Regions from separate parts of the Exiguobacterium sp. SH5S13 genome, predicted to be linked through region 1. Evidence: riboswitches for the same ligand, from Rfam matches in the RefSeq annotation. Region 1 holds a riboswitch; the other holds the start of a gene.
The links. Region 1 has a riboswitch for FMN ahead of EVJ30_RS05225 (ECF transporter S component). Riboswitches for the same ligand answer to the same signal wherever they lie in the genome.
Positions count from the first base shown of each region.

Region 1 (3,407 bases):
AACTGACGGACAAAGATGGCGAATCGAAGTTCGTCGACATCGACGACTTGATTTGTAACTACGGGTTCGTCTCATCGCTCGGCCCGATCAAAAACTGGGGCATGGAGTTTGAGAAAAACACGATCCGTGTCGACTCACGGATGGAGACGACAGTCGCCGGCATCTTCGCTTGCGGTGACATCGCCACGTACGAAGGCAAAGTGAAATTGATCGCGACCGGCTTCGGTGAAGCACCGATCGCCATCAACCAAGTGAAGCAGCTCGTCGACCCGACAGCGCGTCACCCACAACATTCAACCTCGGTATTTGCCGGGAAATAAAGACTGGCCTCTCATCTGCGAACGATGAGAGGCCGTTTTTTCATTTGCGGATCGTTTGAATGATGACACGGTCAATCCAATCATCGAGTTGCGTGAACACGAAGCCAGCTTTTTTCGCCTCGGCGTTCGACATGTAGTAGTCGACGTCCGTATCGTACGGGGACGACGCCCCATCCTTAATGATTTGGACCGGTTTACCGATATGCTGTCCAATTCGTTCCATGAGCGCACCTAGCGAGATGAGGCCGTCGCTCGCGGCGTTGAACGGCCCCCTCACGTCGGCACGGCCGACCCATTCCAAGAAAGCTGCCGCCTCGAAACTCGAGATGAATCCCATCAACGCCTCCGGGTGATGTAATACGATCGGTTCTTCGTTCCGAACCGCGTCGACATAAAATTTTAACCGGTCGGTGTAATCATCCGGCCCTAGGACGATCGGCAACCGCACCGTCGTGACCGGGAATGAGGCCCGATGGAAGAAGTACGATTCGGCCTCTCGTTTCCCTTGTCCGTAATCGTGTTCCGCGTCGAGGTGATATTCATGATGGAGCGGATTGAAGTCGCTTTCTTTTAAAGCTGCCTCTGGCGCATATACGGACATCGTCGACGTGAGCACATATTTCCCGACCCGATCCATGAAGGCGTCTGTCGCGATCTTCGCCTGATACGGATTGAAACAAATATTGTCGTAGACGAGGTCATACTCGTTGCGTGCGAGGTCTTTCATCGTCGCGACCGACTGACGGTCGCCTTTAATGGAGCGGATGCCTTCCGCTTCCGGCACTTGCAGCTGACCGCGTGTGACGATCGTCACGTCGTCCCCCGCTTCAGCGAGACGGAGCGCGAGCCGTTTCCCAAAGTAACGTGAGCCACCGAAAATCAACACTTTCCTCATCGTACCTACCCCCTTCTCATCCTTCTCCATCCAATATTCCCGTTCATTTCCTCTCATTAACATGCTCACCAAAAAAGGTTGCCGAACATGTCGGCAACCCGTCTATCGTTTAGCAATCCCCGGGCGTGCCGGCGTTCGCCGCCGTCCGGAAACTCGAGCCGCAACCGCACGTCGCGATCGCGTTCGGATTTTTGATCGTGAAGCCCCCGCCAAGCATCGACTGCTTGTAGTCGATCTCGAGCCCGTCGACGACACCGTGGTCAGCTTCGGCGACGATGACGCGGACACCGTAATGGTCGAACTGGACATCCTTGTCCGTCTTGTCTTCATCGAACCCCATCCCATAGGATAGGCCGGTACACCCACCGCCTTGGACTTTGATCCGTAAGAACTGATTTTCAGGGCGTTCGGTCTGTTTCATCATATCGATGACTTGTAGTGCGGCTGGCTCTGTCAAATGAATCATCTGAACTCCTCCTCATTTATCTTCACTTCAAGTCAACTGACTTGTGATTTTGTGAAATATCTTGTATAACTAAACTGTAACAAAAAAAATTAAATCGTTCCATCTTCGGGGCAGGGTGAAATTCCCGACCGGCGGTATTGAAGACAAGTTCTTCTCAGCCCGTGAGCGAGCAAGGCGTTGCTTGCTGATTTCGTGAGATTCGAAAGCCGACAGTAAAGTCTGGATGGGAGAAGATGGCGGCATCCGACCGATATTTGGATGTTTTCTTTGGCGTGGCTTAAACGTTGACGAGAACATCTGTTTCGTATGCGCGTAAACTCTCCCGATTGTTCACACAATCGGGTTTTTCTATGCGACGGGTGCCATTCATCAAGGAGCGACAAAAGGAGAGATTTTGATGAAAACAACGCGCAACAAACGATTGACAACACTGGTGACGCTATCGATGCTCGGGGCGATTTCATTCGTCCTCATGCTCTTTAACTTCCCGCTACCCTTCCTGCCACCATTCCTAAAAGTGGACTTCAGTGACATCCCAGCGCTCGTCGCCGGTATCGTCTTCTCGCCACTCGCAGGTGTCGTGGTCGTCGCTCTCAAAAACGTCCTCTACTATGTCTTTAACGGTGGCGGCGTCCCGGTCGGTGAAGTCGCGAACTTCTTCGCAGGTGTCGCCTTCATATATCCGGTCGCTTGGTTCTACCATAAACGTAAAACGAATAAAGCGCTCGCTTCAGGCCTCGTGGCAGGTACGATCACGATGGCGCTCAGCTTGGCGATTTTGAACTACCTACTCATTTTACCAGCTTACGCGTTCTTCTTCGGAATGGCCGAGATGGCCGATCCGGCAGTCAAAACGAACCTCGTCTTGTACGGCATCTTACCGTTCAACTTGATTAAGGCATTATTGATCACCGCCTTGTTCGTCCCGCTCTTCCTGAAGTTGAAGCCGTGGATCGAACGTCAACACATGCAACTGCAAGCTTAACGCCCAATCACCCAAGGGAGACATCCCTTGGGTGATTTTTTGTAGTCACTATATGGCAACCATGAACAAGAGCGCCCACCGGAGTGAGCGCTCTTGTTTGTGAATAACGATTAGAGAAGAAGACCAGCGAGAGTCGCTGACATCAAGTTCGCAAGCGTACCTGCGAGAATCGCGAGGACACCCATACGTGCGATGTCGTTACGACGGTTCGGAGCCATACCACCAAGACCACCGAGAAGGATGGCAAGTGATGAGATGTTGGCGAATCCACAGAGTGCGAACGCGATCATCGCTTCTGTACGAGCTGACAAATCACCTGAACCGATGATCGGTGCGAACTCAGAGAAGGCAACGAATTCGTTCAAGACGAGTTTTTGTCCAAGGAAGCTACCGAATTGTACGGCATCTGCCCATGGTACACCGATGACGAACGCGAGCGGTGCAAACACGTAACCAAGGATCAATTGAAGTGAGAGGCCTTCTAGACCGAACCAACCACCGATTCCACCGAGAAGCAAGTTGACGAGTGCGATCAATGAAACGAAGGCAAGAAGCATCGCACCGACGTTCAATGCGAGGAACAAACCGTCTGACGCACCGCGAGCGGCCGCATCGACGAAGTTTGCTGCTTTGTTCTCTTCATCTTCAGCAATTTCGATATCATCATCCGGAGTTTCTGTTTCCGGAACGATGATTTTCGCAAACATCAAACCAGCAGGCGCTGCCATGAAGCTCGCTGCG
Region 1 covers NZ_SJUS01000006.1:45,217-48,623, reverse strand. The annotation lists gene EVJ30_RS05240 (NAD(P)/FAD-dependent oxidoreductase) at 1-320, shown strand, start outside; gene EVJ30_RS05235 (Rossmann-fold NAD(P)-binding domain-containing protein) at 361-1,215, opposite strand; gene EVJ30_RS05230 (HesB/IscA family protein) at 1,325-1,681, opposite strand; FMN riboswitch at 1,779-1,920, shown strand; gene EVJ30_RS05225 (ECF transporter S component) at 2,079-2,666, shown strand; gene EVJ30_RS05220 (NupC/NupG family nucleoside CNT transporter) at 2,777-3,407, opposite strand, start outside.

Region 2 (3,407 bases), on a different contig from region 1:
TATATTTTGGCATTTTATCGGGTAAATCAACGGCGATTTCCCCATGCCATTCATAGCCGGCGATGGCAAGTGCCTCGGCCCATGATCCGAACTGTCGAATGATCGATTCGGGAGACGGCCAGTTTTGCTCCATCGCGAAGCGACGATAGACAGAGCGACGAGGACGTTCCTTTAATAAATCCCCGAGCAAACGAATACAGTGAATCATGCGTTGCTGTTCGGTTGATAAATGATGAGTATTAGTGGATAGCGTTTGACTCAATGATGGTTCCTCCTTCCATGGACTCATATCTGAACCGACAATGATGACGAAAGTGCTTCTACAATCATACTATCGGATAGTTTTTACGATTTATAAGCGCTTTTGTAAGTTTTTTATGTTAAAAATGGGACTCGGTAGGTATAAAGTTGGATAAAAGATTTAAAAAAAAGGTAACAGGCATATTACAAATTTAATATTATATGGATTCATTTGTAAACAAAAAGTTTTATTTTTGGTAAATTATATGAGTTCCATACGAAAATGTACCCAACTGGACAATGGGGTCATCGCCGTTGTCCAGTTGAGTACCCTTCTATAATAAATTTAATTTTCAGACTAATCAATAAAAGTTTTCAAAATATACGAAAAAATTTTAAATGGTGGTCAATGAAACCGTGGTTCTGCTAAAATATCCGCATTGAGCGAATTTGAGAAAAGAGGATATTATGATATGACAATATGGTTATTTTACTTGCTGCTTGGTCTCGTCCAAGGGTTCACGGAACCGATCCCGATCTCGTCGAGCGGTCATTTGGTCATCTTCCAAGAGTTATTCAATATCGAATTACCGGGGCTGTCGTTCGAGATTTTCGTCAACTTTGCGTCGCTCCTCGCCGTCTTGACGATTTATCGCCAAGACGTCGTCCGGCTCGTCGTCAGTCTGTGGACGTTCTTATTTAAGAAAGACCGCAGCGAGGATACGATGATCGACGTCAAGTTCATCGGTCTCTTGCTCGTCGCGACCTTACCGGCCGGCGTGCTCGGCGTGTTATTCGGCGATTGGATCGGTGAGACGCTCAGCGGCGTCGCGACGGTCGGCTATACGTTGATCTTGACCGGGGTCGCACTTTGGTTCATCCGCAACATGCGCGGGAGTAAAGGTGACGGCGGTATCACGTTACGTGACGCCATCTTGATCGGTCTCGCCCAAGCGGTCGCGCTTATCCCAGGGATCAGCCGCTCGGGTGCCACGATCGTCATGGCGATGTTGCTCGGCATTAAACAAGAGTCGGCGCTCCGATTCTCGTTCTTCTTGTTCATCCCGGTCAGTCTCGGGACGATGATCTTGGACGGGCCGGTATTGTTCACCGATCCGACGACGCGCGATCTGTTCGGTCCGCTCGTCTTGGCGTTCATCGCCTCGTACGCGCTGACGGCCATCTCGCTCAAATGGTTCCAGCACATCATGGCGAAGGGTGAGCTCAAGTACTTCTCGTTCTATTGTTGGATCGTCGGTTTGCTCGTCGTCTTATTCTTGGCTTGATTGGAAGCGCTGCTCATCGGAGTGGCGCTTTTTTTGCGCTTTTATTTTTGCCTTCGATTCTTTTTTGCGCTAAAGTAAAGGAGTACAAACAAATATTCCTTCGGGGTCGGGTGCAATTCCCAACCGGCGGTGATGGGCGCAAGCCTTAAGTCCGTGACCCGGGCGCACGTGTGCGAACGGTGGATCTAGTGCGATTCTAGAGCCGACAGTATAGTCTGGATGGGAGAAGGAAAAAGACAGGTCCTCGTGACCTGCGCTTCGTCGTACGTTTTTCTGTAAAGAAAACGTTTATTTGGCTCGACCAATGACGACTGAGACCTCCCGCCGAGACCCTAAGGACATCCTTAGGGTCTTTTTGTCTGTACGAAACAAGGAGGGAGAACGATGCAACAGTACATGCAACAAGCAATCCAATTGGCCAAGTCCGCTGCCGGACAGACCGGTGTGAACCCGCTCGTCGGGGCCGTCGTCGTCAAAGATGGTCGCGTCGTCGGATTCGGTGCCCATTTGAAGGCCGGTGAACCGCACGCCGAAGTGCACGCCATTCGCATGGCCGGTGCGTCCGCATACGGTGCGACGATTTACGTCACGCTCGAGCCGTGCTCGCACTACGGGAAAACGCCGCCGTGTGCCGACTTGATCGTCGAGTCGGGCATCAAGCGCGCCGTCATCGCGATGAACGATCCGAACCCGCTCGTCGCAGGGAAAGGTGTCGCCCGTTTGAAGGCGGCCGGGATCGACGTCGAAGTCGGTCTGCTCGAAGCCGAGGCCCGTGCGCTCAATCCGGCGTTCCTACGTTCGCTTGAGACGAAACGGCCGTACGTCGTATTGAAGACGGCGACGAGCCTAGACGGGAAAGTCGCACTCGACACGGGTGAGAGCCAGTGGGTGACCGGGACTGAAGCGAGGCGTGACGTCCACGAACTACGGGCGACGGTCGATGCCGTCTTGACTGGAATCGGGACCGTGCTCGCCGACGACCCGGCCTTGACCGTCCGGCTCGACACGCCGACACGTCAGCCGCTTCGGGTCGTCCTCGACCGCGAGCTCCGCTTACCGCTCTCGAGTCAGCTCGTTCGGAGCGCGAAAGACGTGCCGGTGCTCGTCTATACGCTGTCTGGAGATGAAGTGAAACGGACCGAGCTCGCTCAAAACGGTGTCGAGCTTGCCGACTATTCGACACTCGACAACGTCCTTCGTGACTTGCATGGTCGCGGCGTCGGCCGTTTGCTCATCGAGGCGGGACCGACGCTCGTGACGTCACTCTTTGACGGACGATACGTCGACGAATGGGTCATGTATCAGTCACCGCGCGTGTTCGGTGGGAACCGAGGCATCTATCGCTCGAGCCAAGCCGGACCGTTAGATGCGATCGAGCGCTTCGCGATCGGCTCGGTCGAGACGGTCGGTACCGACATCAAGCTCGTCATGAGAAAGGGGGAGTCCGATGTTCACGGGAATCGTTGAAGAAATCGGCAGTGTGAAAGCCGTGAAGCGGAACGGGCCGTCGCTACGGCTCACGCTCGCGGGCAAGATCGTGTTAGAAGACGTGAAGCTCGGCGACAGCATCTCGGTGAACGGGATTTGCCTGACCGTGACGGCGTTTGATCAAACGAGTTTTGCCGTCGACGTCATGCCGGAGACGCTCAAAGCGTCCAGTCTAGATGGGGTCCGCCCTGGAACGGACGTCAACCTCGAGCGGGCGATGCCGGCGAACGGTCGCTTCGGCGGTCACTTCGTCTCGGGACACGTCGACGGGGTCGGTCGCATCGTCAAGAAACGTCCGCTCGCGAACGCGGTCTATATCGATATTAGTTGCGAGCCGTCGTTGCTCCGTTTCATCGTCCCTAAAGGTTCGATCTCGGTCGACGGGACGAGCTT
Region 2 covers NZ_SJUS01000023.1:15,327-18,733, reverse strand. The annotation lists gene EVJ30_RS11700 (homing endonuclease associated repeat-containing protein) at 1-262, opposite strand, end outside; gene EVJ30_RS11695 (undecaprenyl-diphosphate phosphatase) at 714-1,526, shown strand; FMN riboswitch at 1,619-1,761, shown strand; gene ribD (bifunctional diaminohydroxyphosphoribosylaminopyrimidine deaminase/5-amino-6-(5-phosphoribosylamino)uracil reductase RibD) at 1,911-2,993, shown strand; gene ribE (riboflavin synthase) at 2,974-3,407, shown strand, end outside.
Region 2: another riboswitch for FMN. It lies ahead of ribD (bifunctional diaminohydroxyphosphoribosylaminopyrimidine deaminase/5-amino-6-(5-phosphoribosylamino)uracil reductase RibD); the one in region 1 lies ahead of EVJ30_RS05225 (ECF transporter S component).